Linked DNA regions of Variovorax sp. PBL-E5. The protein of the gene in region 1 interacts with the protein of each later gene in a pairwise test. Links are inferred from orthologs where the notes say so. Each region holds a gene or a part of one and is shown in the gene's direction. Other genes may lie near its edges.

The links. The genes of interacting proteins can lie anywhere in the genome.
Region 2: the proteins of ftsZ (region 1) and rlmN interact in binary tests that used the Escherichia coli proteins (3 or more experiments, as listed by UniProt). The link is inferred for Variovorax sp. PBL-E5 from one-to-one orthologs.
Region 3: the proteins of ftsZ (region 1) and WDLP6_RS01485 interact in binary tests that used the Escherichia coli proteins (3 or more experiments, as listed by UniProt). The link is inferred for Variovorax sp. PBL-E5 from one-to-one orthologs.

Annotation. Positions count from the first base shown.
Region 1 is NZ_LR594671.1:908,296-912,677, forward strand. What follows is about bases 976-3,780. They hold ftsZ (cell division protein FtsZ), read left to right. Parts: upstream 976-1,679; coding sequence 1,680-2,882; downstream 2,883-3,780. Other genes in these bases: ftsA (cell division protein FtsA), read left to right, coding at 976-1,521; lpxC (UDP-3-O-acyl-N-acetylglucosamine deacetylase), read left to right, coding at 2,968-3,780. Outside these bases: WDLP6_RS04445 (cell division protein FtsQ/DivIB), read left to right, coding at 1-274; more of ftsA, read left to right, coding at 292-975; more of lpxC, read left to right, coding at 3,781-3,891; WDLP6_RS04465 (hypothetical protein), read left to right, coding at 3,904-4,080; WDLP6_RS04470 (AbrB/MazE/SpoVT family DNA-binding domain-containing protein), read left to right, coding at 4,131-4,382. UniProt on the Escherichia coli protein: Essential cell division protein that forms a contractile ring structure (Z ring) at the future cell division site. The regulation of the ring assembly controls the timing and the location of cell division.
Region 2 is NZ_LR594671.1:2,075,923-2,079,933, forward strand. What follows is about bases 916-3,911. They hold rlmN (23S rRNA (adenine(2503)-C(2))-methyltransferase RlmN), read left to right. Parts: upstream 916-1,835; coding sequence 1,836-2,987; downstream 2,988-3,911. Other genes in these bases: WDLP6_RS10155 (pseudouridine synthase), read left to right, coding at 916-1,243; ndk (nucleoside-diphosphate kinase), read left to right, coding at 1,390-1,815; pilW (type IV pilus biogenesis/stability protein PilW), read left to right, coding at 2,992-3,822; WDLP6_RS10175 (helix-turn-helix domain-containing protein), read left to right, coding at 3,815-3,911. Outside these bases: more of WDLP6_RS10155, read left to right, coding at 1-915; more of WDLP6_RS10175, read left to right, coding at 3,912-4,011.
Region 3 is NZ_LR594671.1:304,391-308,208, forward strand. What follows is about bases 916-3,718. They hold WDLP6_RS01485 (rod shape-determining protein), read left to right. Parts: upstream 916-1,696; coding sequence 1,697-2,740; downstream 2,741-3,718. Other genes in these bases: gatA (Asp-tRNA(Asn)/Glu-tRNA(Gln) amidotransferase subunit GatA), read right to left, coding at 916-1,173; gatC (Asp-tRNA(Asn)/Glu-tRNA(Gln) amidotransferase subunit GatC), read right to left, coding at 1,170-1,469; mreC (rod shape-determining protein MreC), read left to right, coding at 2,892-3,718. Outside these bases: more of gatA, read right to left, coding at 1-915; more of mreC, read left to right, coding at 3,719-3,818. UniProt on the Escherichia coli protein: Forms membrane-associated dynamic filaments that are essential for cell shape determination. Acts by regulating cell wall synthesis and cell elongation, and thus cell shape.

The DNA of each region.
Region 1 (4,382 bases):
GCCCTACGACCTGACGATCGACGATCTCTCGCTGTCGAGCCGCGGCAGCTGGCGCGTCGTGCTGGAGACCGGTGCGGTGATCGAACTCGGCCGCGGGTCGGGCGATGAAGTGGTGGCCCGTACGCAGCGTTTCCTGCGCACGGTGACGCCGGTGGCAAGCCGCTACGGGCGCACGCTCGCCGCGGTGGAGGGCGCCGATCTGCGGCACAACGATGGCTACGCATTGCGCTTGCACGGCGTGACCACGGTCGCACCGGACGCGAAGAAGAAATAGCGAACAGAGGAAGTTTCATGTCCAAGGAATACAAAGACCTGGTTGTCGGCCTCGACATCGGTACCGCCAAGGTGATGGCGGTGGTGGCCGAGGTGCTGCCCAACGGCGAGCTCAAGCTCGCCGGCCTCGGCATCGCGCCCAGCAACGGGCTCAAGCGCGGCGTGGTGGTGAACATCGACGCCACGGTGCAGAGCATCCAGCAGGCGCTCAAGGAAGCGGAGCTGATGGCCGACTGCAAGATCGGCCGCGTCTACACCGGCATCACCGGCAGCCACATCCGCGGCATCAACTCGAGCGGCATGGTGGCGGTCAAGGACAAGGAAGTCACGCAGGCCGACGTGGCCCGCGTGGTGGAGACGGCGCGTGCCATCAACATCTCCAGCGACCAGCGGCTGCTCCTGGTCGAGCCGCAGGAATTCGTGATCGACGGCCAGGACGTCAAGGAGCCGATCGGCATGAGCGGCATGCGGCTCGAAGCCAAGGTGCACATCGTGACCGGTGCACAGAGCGCGGCCGAGAACATCATCAAGTGCGTGCGCCGCTGCGGCCTCGAGGTCGACCAGCTGATGCTCAACCCGCTGGCCTCCAGCCTCGCGGTGCTGACCGAGGACGAGCGCGAGCTCGGCGTGGTGCTGGTCGACATCGGCGCCGGCACCACCGACGTCGCGATCTTCACCAACGGCGCGATCCGCCACACCGCGGTGATCCCGATCGCCGGCGACCTGATCACCAGCGACATCGCGATGGCGCTGCGCACGCCGACCAAGGACGCCGAGGACATCAAGGTCGAGAACGGCTACGCCAAGCAGCTGCTGGCCGACCCCGAGACCCAGGTCGAGGTGCCGGGCCTCGGCGACCGCGGCCCGCGCATGCTGAGCAAGCAGGCGCTGGCCGGCGTGATCGAGCCGCGCGTCGAGGAGATCTTCTCGCTGGTGCAGCAGGTGGTGCGCGAGTCGGGCTACGAAGAGGTGCTGTCCTCGGGCGTGGTGCTGACCGGCGGCAGCGCGGTGATGCCCGGGATGATCGAGCTCGGCGAGGACATCTTCCTCAAGCCGGTGCGCCGAGGGATTCCGAAGTATTCGAGCGCGCTGTCCGACATGGTCGCGCAGCCGCGCGCCGCGACCGTGATGGGGCTGCTCGAGGAAGCGCGCTATGCGCGGCTGCGCGGCTTCAAGGTCGCGCAGAAGAACGGCTCGGTCAAAACCGCGTTTGGCCGCTTCAAGGATTTCATCGTGGGGAATTTCTGATCATGAACTTCTACCCACTCTGGCTGGCGCGCGGAAGTCCGCAACGGCATTTCAACGAGCGATGGCGACGAACCGGGCCACCATCCTGAGAATCCTTCCGGTTACTAGAAGAACATTCAATTCATATACACGGCAACTGCAAATTTAGGAGTCAGAAAATGGCCATCGAAATGATCGAAGTCGAAGAATTCAACCAGGGCACGCAGATCAAGGTGATCGGCGTCGGCGGCGGCGGCGGCAACGCGGTCGCGCACATGATCGAGCGCAGGGTGCAGGGCGTGGAGTTCGTCTGCGCCAACACCGACGCGCAGGCGCTCAACCGCAGCAACGCGCACAAGACCATCCAGCTCGGCCTCACGGGCCGCGGCGCAGGCAGCAAGCCCGAGATCGGCCGCGAGGCCGCCGAGGTCGCGGTGGACGACATCCGCGGCGCCATCCAGGGCGCGCACATGCTGTTCATCACCGCCGGCATGGGCGGCGGCACCGGCACCGGCGCGGCGCCGGTGATCGCGCGCGTGGCCAAGGAGATGGGCATCCTCACCGTCGGCGTGGTGACCAAGCCCTTCGACTGGGAAGGCGGCAAGCGCATGACCAATGCCGATGCCGGCCTGGCCGAGCTCGAAGCCAACGTCGATTCGCTGATCGTGATCCTGAACGAGAAGCTGCTCGAAGTGCTGGGCGACGAGGTCACGCAGGACGAGGCCTTTGCGCATGCCAACGACGTGCTCAAGAATGCCGTCGGCGGCATCGCCGAGATCATCAACGAGTACGGCAACGTCAACGTCGACTTCGAGGACGTGCGCACCGTGATGGGCGAGCCCGGCAAGGCCATGATGGGCACGGCCGCGGCCAGCGGCCCGGACCGCGCGCGCATCGCCGCCGAGCAGGCCGTGGCCTGCCCGCTGCTCGAAGGCATCGACCTCTCGGGCGCCAAGGGCGTGCTGGTGCTGGTGACGGCGTCGAAGGGTTCGCTCAAGCTGAGCGAATCGAAGCTGGCGATGAACACCATCCGCGCCTACGCTTCGCCCGATGCGCATGTGATCTACGGCGCGGCCTACGACGAAAGCCTCGGCGACGAAATGCGCGTGACCGTGGTCGCGACCGGCCTCTCGCGCCAGGACGCGCGCCGCCAGGCCCCGACGCTGGAGGTGATCCGCACCGGCACGGACAACATTCCGTTCCACGTGCCGACGCTGGGCGGCGGCGCGCATCCGAGCGGCCAGCCCAACTACGAAGGCATGGCGGTGCCCAGCGTGTGGCGCACCAACCGCACGATGGCCGCGGCCAAGGTGGATGCACTGTCGTCGGGTGGCATGGACGACTTCGAGATCCCGGCCTTCCTGCGCAGGCAGGCGGATTGAGCACGCCCGGGCGGATATGGCGGCTATCGCGGACATAGCGAGGCGGACGGTACGCCGGACACCTCGCGCTCCTAAAATCGGTGCCGTGCTTGCCCAACGAACCCTCAAATCCATCACCCGCGCCGTCGGCGTGGGCCTGCACAGCGGCCAGCGGGTCGACCTGACGCTGCGGCCGGCGCCGGTCGATTTCGGCATCGTGTTCCGCCGCGTCGATCTGCCCGAGCCGGTGTCGATCGCGATGACGGCCGAGGCGGTGACCGACACGCGGCTCGCGTCGACCGTGTCATCGGGCGGCGCCAAGGTGCAGACCGTCGAGCACCTGATGTCGGCCTGCGCCGGCCTGGGCATCGACAACCTGCAGATCGACATCACGGCCGACGAGGTGCCGATCCTCGACGGCTCGGCATCGTCCTTCGTGTTCCTGCTGCAAAGCGCGGGCATCGAGCTGCAGAAGGCCGCGCGCCGCTTCATCCGCGTCACGCGGCCGGTCGAGGTGCGCGAAGGCGAGGGCGCCGAGGGCAAGTGGGCGCGCCTTGCGCCTTACCACGGCTACAAGCTCAGCTTCGAGATCGACTTCGACCACCGCGTGGTCAATTCGACCGGCCAGCGCGTCGAGTTCGACCTCGGCAGCGGCTCCTACAGCCGCGACATCGCGCGCGCGCGCACCTTCGGCTTCACCAAGGAGGTCGAGTACATGCGCTCGAAGGGGCTCGCGCTCGGCGGCGGGCTCGACAACGCGATCGTGATGGACGATACCAAGGTGCTCAATGCAGGCGGGCTGCGCTACGACGACGAGTTCGTCAAGCACAAGATCCTCGATGCGATGGGTGATCTCTACGTGATCGGCCGGCCGCTGCTGGCCGCCTACAGCGCCTACCGTTCCGGTCACGCGCTCAACAACAAGCTGCTGCGCGAGTTGCTGGCGCACGAAGACGCCTACGAGATCGTGACCTTCGACGACGAGAAGCGCGCGCCGGTCGGCTTCGCCGAAGTCGCGCGGGCCTGGTAGGCACGCCGGTCGATGCTGCTGTTCCGCTGGGCCGTCCTGCTGCTGTTGCTGGTGGCGGGAGCTTCGTTCGCGTTCTATGCGGGGACGGGGCGGGTCAAGTACCGGCGCTTCGGGTGGGTTGTGCTGAAGTGGACGCTGCTGGCGGCGTTCGGGTTCTTTGCGGTCCTGATCGCGGAACGGGTGGTCTGAGCACCGCATCCGTACCGAATGGTATCCTTACGTCTTCGTAAGGAATGTTGATGCAGACCACCTTGACATCCAAAGGCCAGATGACGCTGCCGAGCGCCGCGAGGACACGGCTTGGGCTGGAAGCTGGCGATCGATTGCTGGTGACCGTCGTCGACGACGACACCATCATCCTGAAGCGGCCGTCACCAAAGCCGGTCAAGGCACTCAGGGGCCTTCTGGCGCGACCCCGGCGGGCTCTGACCGTCGAAGAAATGGACGCTGGCGTGGCGGCACACCTCAAGGAAAAGCACGGATCCAGGTCA
Region 2 (4,011 bases), 1.2 Mb from region 1 along the record:
GGAAAGCCCGGACGTGCCGGCGATCAAGCGCGTGCTGCTGCCGGAGGCCGATTCGCCCAAGCTGCACAAGGTGCTGGCCCAGGCCGGCCTGGGCTCGCGGCTCGAGATGGAGCAGCTCATCCTGCAGGGGCGCATCTCGGTCAACAACGAGCCGGCGCACATCGGCCAGCGCATCCAGTACGGCGACCAGGTGAAGATCAACGGCAAGCCGATCCGCTTTCGCATCGCACCGCCGCCGGCGCGCGTGATCGCTTATCACAAGCCGGTCGGCGAGGTCGTGACGCACGACGACCCGCAGAACCGCCCGACCGTATTTCGCAAGCTGCCGCGCCTGCAGCAGGGCAAATGGCAATCGGTCGGCCGTCTCGACCTGAATACCGAAGGCCTGCTGCTCTTCACCAGCTCCGGCGAACTCGCCAACCAGCTGATGCATCCGCGCTTCGGGCTGGAGCGCGAATACGCGGTGCGGGTGCTCGGCGCGCTCAGCAGCGAAGAGAAGCAGCACCTGCTCGACGGCGTGCGGCTCGACGACGGCATGGCACAGTTCGGCTCGATCGAGGAGGGCGGCGGCGAAGGCTCGAACTGCTGGTACCGTGTCACGATCTCCGAAGGCCGCAACCGCGAGGTGCGGCGCATGCTCGAATCGGTCGGCCATGCGGTGAGCCGCCTGATCCGCATTCGCTACGGCGCGATGGTGCTGCCGCGCGGCCTCAAACGCGGCGCCTGGATGGAGCTGGACGAGCGCGACATCCGCGCGCTGTTCGAGGCTGCGGGTTCCGGGGAGCGTGCACCGCGCTCTGGCATGGGCCCGAAGGGGCAGGGGCCCGGCCAGGACGGCGGTGGCCGGAACAACCGCAATCGCAAGCGGCGCGGCAATCGCAATGGCGGCGGAGGTGGCGGTGGCGGTCCGCGCGACGACATGCGCGAGCCGCCGATTCCGAATCCGCTGGGCGGCGGCCAGGGCGTGCGCGGCGATCGCGGCCGCAGCGGCGGCAACGCCGGCGGCCCGCCCCAGGGCCGCCGCAACAACCGCAACGACCGACAGGGCGGCAATCGCCAGGGCGAAGACCGTCCGCCGAGCGGCGCCAACCAGCCCGATCCGATGAAGACCTCGCTCGGGTACATTGGCGCCGACAGCTTCTCGCGTCAGCGCAAGGAGCAGCGCCAGGGCCCGCGTCGCGGCGGCGGCGGTGGCGGCGGTAATTTCGGCGGGCCGAGCGGCGGACGTCGCCGCGGCCGCTGAAAACGGGCCGGCGCCGCGGTTTTTCGTCGGCTCGTCACGGGCCGTGCTGACCGCGCCGGTTAAAATTAGAGGCTTTGTCAGGCAGGCGCGAGCGGCGCGGCGTGACGCAGCCACATCCAGATCCAAGTTCTCAGGAAATCACTTCAATGGCCATCGAACGTACCCTCTCCATCATCAAGCCCGACGCCGTGGCGAAGAACGTCATCGGCAAGATCGTCTCCCGCTTCGAAGCGGCCGGCCTCAAGGTCGTGGCCGCCAAGCTGGTGCATCTGTCGCGCAATGAAGCCGAGCAGTTCTATGCGGTCCACAAGGCGCGTCCCTTCTTCAAGGACCTGGTCGAGTTCATGATCTCCGGCCCGGTCTTCGTGCAGGTGCTCGAAGGCGAAGACGCCATCACCAAGAACCGCGACCTGATGGGCGCCACCGATCCCAAGAAGGCCGCCGCCGGCACCATCCGCGCCGACTTCGCCGACAGCATCGACGCCAACGCAGTGCACGGCTCGGACGCTCCGGAAACCGCCCAGGCCGAAGTCGCCTTCTTCTTCGCCGGCCTCAACGTCTACGCACGCTGAGGTTCAACCCGCCTGACGCGATGACCACCACCAACCTGCTCGAATTCGATCTCGAGGGGTTGGCCGCGTTCTGCGAGGGCCTGGGCGAGAAGCGTTTCCGCGCGACGCAGCTGTTCCGCTGGATCCACCAGCGCGGCGCGGCCGACTTCACGCAGATGACCGATCTCGCGAAGTCGCTGCGCGAGAAGCTCGCCTCCACGGCGCGCATCGAGCCGCTGCCGGTGATCACGCAGCACGCGTCGGCCGACGGCACGATCAAGTGGCTGTTCGACGTCGGTGACGGCAACGCGGTCGAGGCGGTGTTCATTCCCGAGGACGACCGCGGCACGCTGTGCGTCTCCTCGCAGGCCGGCTGCGCCGTCGGCTGCCGGTTCTGCTCGACCGGCCATCAGGGCTTCAGCCGCAACCTCACGACCGGCGAGATCGTCGCCCAGCTCTGGTTCGCCGAGCACTTCCTGCGCAAGCATCTGCAGCGCGACGAGCGCGTGATCTCCAATGTCGTGATGATGGGCATGGGTGAGCCGCTGCAGAACTACGCCGCTCTCGTGCCGGCGCTGCGTACCATGCTCGACGACAACGCCTACGGGCTGTCGCGCAGGCGTGTGACGGTGTCGACCTCCGGCGTGGTGCCGATGATCGACCGCCTGGGCGCGGACTGCCCGGTGGCACTGGCCGTGTCGCTGCACGCGCCCAACGACGCGCTGCGCGACGATCTGGTGCCGCTCAATCGCAAGTACCCCATCGCCGAATTGCTCGAGGCCTGCAAGCGCTATCTTGCGCATGCGCCGCGCGATTTCATCACCTTCGAGTACTGCATGCTCGACGGCGTCAACGACCAGCCCGAGCATGCGCGCCAGCTGGTCGAACTGGTGCGCTCGCAGGGCATGTCCTGCAAGTTCAACCTGATTCCTTTCAATCCCTTCCCGGCCTCCGGCTTGCTGCGCTCGCCGCAGGCCCGCGTGCTCGCCTTCGCCAAGGTGCTGAGCGAGGCCGGCATCGTGACCACCGTGCGCAAGACGCGCGGCGACGACATCGATGCGGCCTGCGGTCAGCTGGCCGGCGATGTGAAGGACCGCACGCATGCCGCCCAGCGCATGGCGCAGCGGCGTACCGTTGTTCTGCATCCGGCCCGCAAGGCGGCCACCACCACACCCACTGCCCAGGAGCGATGAAGCGATGAGCCATGCCTTTCCGATCGTGCACAAGCTGTGGATGCGGGTCCTTTTCGGCCTGGCCGCGGCGGTGCTGCTGGCGGGCTGCGCCAACAAGGCCGGCACCGTCGGCAGCACGGCGGGCAACGGTGCCGACATCGTGACCGACTCCGACGAGACCGCCGGCCGCAAGCGCGCCAAGCTGCGCATGGAACTCGCGATCGGCTACTTCCAGGCCGGCGAGACGAAGGTGGCGCTCGACGAGATCAAACAGGCGCTGGCGGCCGACCCGACTTTCCCCGATGCCTACAACCTGCGCGGCCTGGTCTACATGCGGCTCGACGACGCGGGCCTGGCCGAAGACAGCTTTCGCCGCGCCATCGCGCTCAATCCGCGCGACCCCAACGTGCTGCACAACTACGGCTGGCTGCTGTGCCAGCAGAACCGCTACGCCGATGCGCAGGCGCAGTTCTCGGCGGCGCTGGCGATCCCGACCTACGGCGAGCGCGCCAAGACGTTCATGACCCAGGGCGTGTGCCAGATGAAGGCCGGCCAGCGCGCCGAGGCGGAGCGCAGTCTCACGCAGGCCTACGAGCTCGATGCCGGCAATCCGGTGATCGGCTTCAACCTGGCCGTGCTGTTGGCGCAGCGCGAGGAATGGGCGCGTGCGCAGTTCTACATTCGCCGTGTCAACAATGGCCCCTCGGCCAATGCCGAGACGCTCTGGCTGGGCATCAAGGTCGAGCGCCACCTCAACAACCGCGACGCCGCCGCGCAACTCGCAAGCCAGTTGCAGCGCCGTTTCCCCGAATCGCGGGAGGCGAGCGCGTACGAGCGCGGAAACTTCAATGAGTGAGCGGATCAGCGAGTTCGGCACCTCCGCCTCGGTGCCGCTGGGCGGCCCCGACACCGCGCACATGACGGCCGGCGACATGCTGCGCGAGGCGCGCGAAGCGCATGGCCTGCACATCGACATGGTGGCGGCGGCGCTGAAGGTGTCGACGCAGAAGCTGGCTGCCCTCGAGGCCGACGACATCGATGCGCT
Region 3 (3,818 bases), 600 kb from region 1 along the record:
GCGCACCTTCTGCGCCTGCAGGTAGTAGGCGTCGTAGTAGCCGTGCGAAAGCACATAGGTGCCGATCATGATGCGGCGCTTGACCTCGTCGCCAAAGCCTTCCTCGCGGGTCTTGCCGTACATGTCGGCGAGGTCGCGGTAATCCCGCGCCCGGTGGCCGAACTTGACGCCGTCGAAGCGGCTCAGGTTGCTCGAGGCCTCGGCCGCCGCAATGATGTAGTAGACGGGGATCGAGAGCTCGGTGCGCGGCAGTGTGATCTCGACGCGCCGGGCGCCCAGCTTTTCGTACTCGGCCAGCGCGGCCTCGATGGCGGCGCGCACGCCCGGGGCCACGCCCTCGCCGAGGAACTCGGTCGGCACGCCGATGCGAAGGCCTTCGATCGAACCGTCCAATGCGCGTGAGAAGTCTTCGGCCGGCCGGTCCAGCGAGGTCGAGTCGCGGTCCGGGTCCGGGCCGCACATCGCGGACAGCAGCAGGGCGCAGTCCTCGGCGGAGCGTGCCATCGGCCCGGCCTGGTCGAGACTGGAGGCGAACGCGACCATGCCGTAGCGCGAGGCGCGCCCGTAGGTCGGCTTGATGCCGGTCACGCCGCAGAAGGAGGCCGGTTGGCGGATCGAGCCGCCGGTGTCGGTGCCGGTCGCGGCTGGCGCGAGGCGCGCGGCGACCACGGCGGCGCTGCCGCCCGAGGAGCCGCCCGGAATGCGCCGCGGGTCCCAGGGATTGCGCACCGGCACCGCGCGCTCGAAGCCGACGGCGGGCACGGCGACGTTCTCGTTGGCCGAGCCCATCGCGAATTCGTCGCAGCTGAGCTTGCCCAGCGTCACGGCGCCGGCCTCGGCCAGCCGGCGTACCACGGTGGCGTCGAAGGGCGAGCGGTAGCCGGCCAGGATGCGCGACCCTGCGGTGGTCGGGAAATCAGTGGTGACGAAGATGTCCTTGTGGGCGATCGGCACGCCGGCCAGGGCCGGCGCGTTGCCGGCGGCGAGCTGTGCGTCGGCCGCGCGGGCCCGGGCCAGCGTGAGGTCTTCGTCGATGGCGACGAAGGCACCCAGGTCCTGATGGCGGCGGATGCGGGCCAGGTGGTGCTGTGCGGCCTCGACCGCCGAGACTTTGCGTTCGCGCAGCGCCGTGGCCAGCCCCGCCACGCCCAATTGATGCAACGCTGCGCTCATTCGATCACCTTCGGCACCAGGAACAGCCCGTTCTCGACCGCCGGCGCGCTGCGCTGATTGGCTTCACGGTTGTCCGGCTCGCTCACCACGTCGTCGGCCAGGCGCAGCGTCACGTCCTGGACCGCGGCGACCGGATGGGCCAGCGGTTCGATGCCGGCGGTGTCGACCGCCCGCATCTGCTCGACCAGGTCGAAGAAGCCATTGATCTGGCCGCGCATGCGTTCGCTCTCCTCGGGTGCAAGCTGCAACCGGGCGAGCGAGGCGATGCGCGCAATATCGGAAGAAGTGAGGGACATCGAAAAAAACGAGAGAACGAACGGCGTACAACAGTACGACAGACCCCATAAAGAGGTGCACCGAACACTGGAGCGACAGGGGGATTCGGGTATTATCCCGCCTTTGCCGCAACCCCCGCGAACGCGGCGGCCTTTGCCGCAAAAACGTTTCAAACCACCCCGTCAAACGACCCAGCAAGAGGGCGACGACATGCCGACGCGCATGCCGTGCTCCAGAGGATTCCACCATGTTTGGAGCTTTCCGTCGGTACTTCTCTACCGACCTCGCGATCGACCTCGGCACCGCGAACACCCTGATCTTCGCGCGCAACAAGGGCATCGTCCTGGACGAGCCTTCGGTCGTCGCCATCCGCCACGAAGGCGGCCCGCACGGCAAGAAGGTGATCCAGGCCGTGGGCCGCGAAGCCAAGGCCATGCTCGGCAAGGTGCCCGGCAACATCGAGGCGATCCGTCCCATGAAGGACGGCGTGATCGCCGATTTCGTGATCACCGAGCAGATGATCAAGCAGTTCATCAAGATGGTCCATCCGCGCTCGCTGCTCACGCCGAGCCCGCGCATCATCATCTGCGTGCCCTGCGGCTCGACCCAGGTCGAGCGCCGCGCCATCAAGGACGCGGCCGAGGCTGCCGGCGCCACCTCGGTCTACCTGATCGAGGAACCCATGGCCGCGGCGATCGGCGCCGGCCTGCCGGTGTCGGAGGCCAGCGGCTCGATGGTGGTCGACATCGGCGGCGGCACCACCGAGGTCGGCGTGATCTCGCTCGGCGGCATGGTCTACAAGGGCAGCGTGCGTGTCGGCGGCGACCGCTTCGACGAGGCCATCATCAACTACATCCGCCGCAACTACGGCATGCTGATCGGCGAGCCGACGGCCGAAGTGATCAAGAAGACCATCGGCTCGGCCTTTCCGGGCTCCGAGGTGAAGGAAATGGAAGTCAAGGGCCGCAACCTCAGCGAAGGCGTGCCGCGCAGCTTCACCATCAGCAGCAACGAGGTGCTGGAAGCGCTGACCGATCCGCTCAACAACATCGTCTCGGCGGTCAAGAACGCGCTCGAGCAGACGCCGCCCGAGCTGGGCGCCGACATCGCCGAGCGCGGGATGATGCTGACCGGCGGCGGCGCGCTGCTGCGCGACCTCGACCGCCTCCTGGCCGAGGAAACCGGCCTGCCGGTGCTGGTGGCCGAAGACCCGCTGACCTGCGTGGTGCGCGGCTGCGGCATCGCGCTCGAACGCATGGACCGTCTCGGCAGCATTTTCACGAGTGAGTAGCTCGCCCCCAGGCTTCGCGCACTTCGTGTCGCTGCGCCTTCCCCCTGCCGGGGGCGGCGCCTGCGGACCGGCGGAGCCGGTTCCGCGGCACCTCCCGAACATACCAATAAATAGCGCTGCCTTCTCGGCGACTCTCGTGGCATAAAGCATCATGCCGCTCGGCACTCTTGATCGCACTGCCCCGCCCCTGTTCAACCAGGGGCCGTCGGCGCTCAGCAAGCTGATCTTCTTCAGCGCGCTGGCGCTGTTCCTGATGGTGGCCGATGCGCGCTTCAACATCGTGCAGCCGCTGCGTGCGGGGATCGGGGCGGTGCTCTATCCGATCCAGTGGCTGGCGCTCAAGCCGGTGCAGCTGATGGTGGGCGGCGGGCGCTACCTCGAAGACTTGCAGGCCGCGCAGAACAACGAGGCGCAGGCGCGCAAGGCGCTGGCGCTGCAGTCCGAGCGCGCGAGCCAGGCCGACACGCTGGCGCAGGAAAACGCGCGGCTGCGCTCGCTGCTCGAACTGCGCCAGACCACGCAGACGCCCGGCCGGGCCGCCGAGGTGCTCTACGACACCGCCGATCCTTATACGCGCAAGGTGGTGATCGACCAGGGGATGACCAACGGCATCGCCGCCGGCTCGCCGGTGATCGACGAATACGGCGTGATCGGCCAGGTCACCCAGGTCCTGCCCTTCACCAGCGAGATCACGCTGGTGATCGACCGCGATCTGTCGATGCCGGTGCAGAACACGCGCACCGGCGCGCGCAGCGTGGCCTTCGGCGATGCCAGTGCGCATGGCGGCGGGCTGGAGCTGCGCTTCATGGCGGCCAATGCCGACCTGCAGGAAGGCGACATCCTCGCCACCAGTGGCGTCGACGGCGTCTACCCGGCGGGGCTGCCGGTCGCGAAGATCGACCGCATCGAACGGCGTGCCGATTCCGCCTTCGCGCGCATCCATTGCGTGCCGCTGGCCCACGTGACGGCGGCGCGCTACGTGCTGGTGCTGGCCCCCGCCAGCGTGGCGCCGCGCCCTCCGGCGGCCGCAGCCGACCTGACCCCGGCCGCCAGGAAGAAGGCCGAGCGGGCCGAGCGC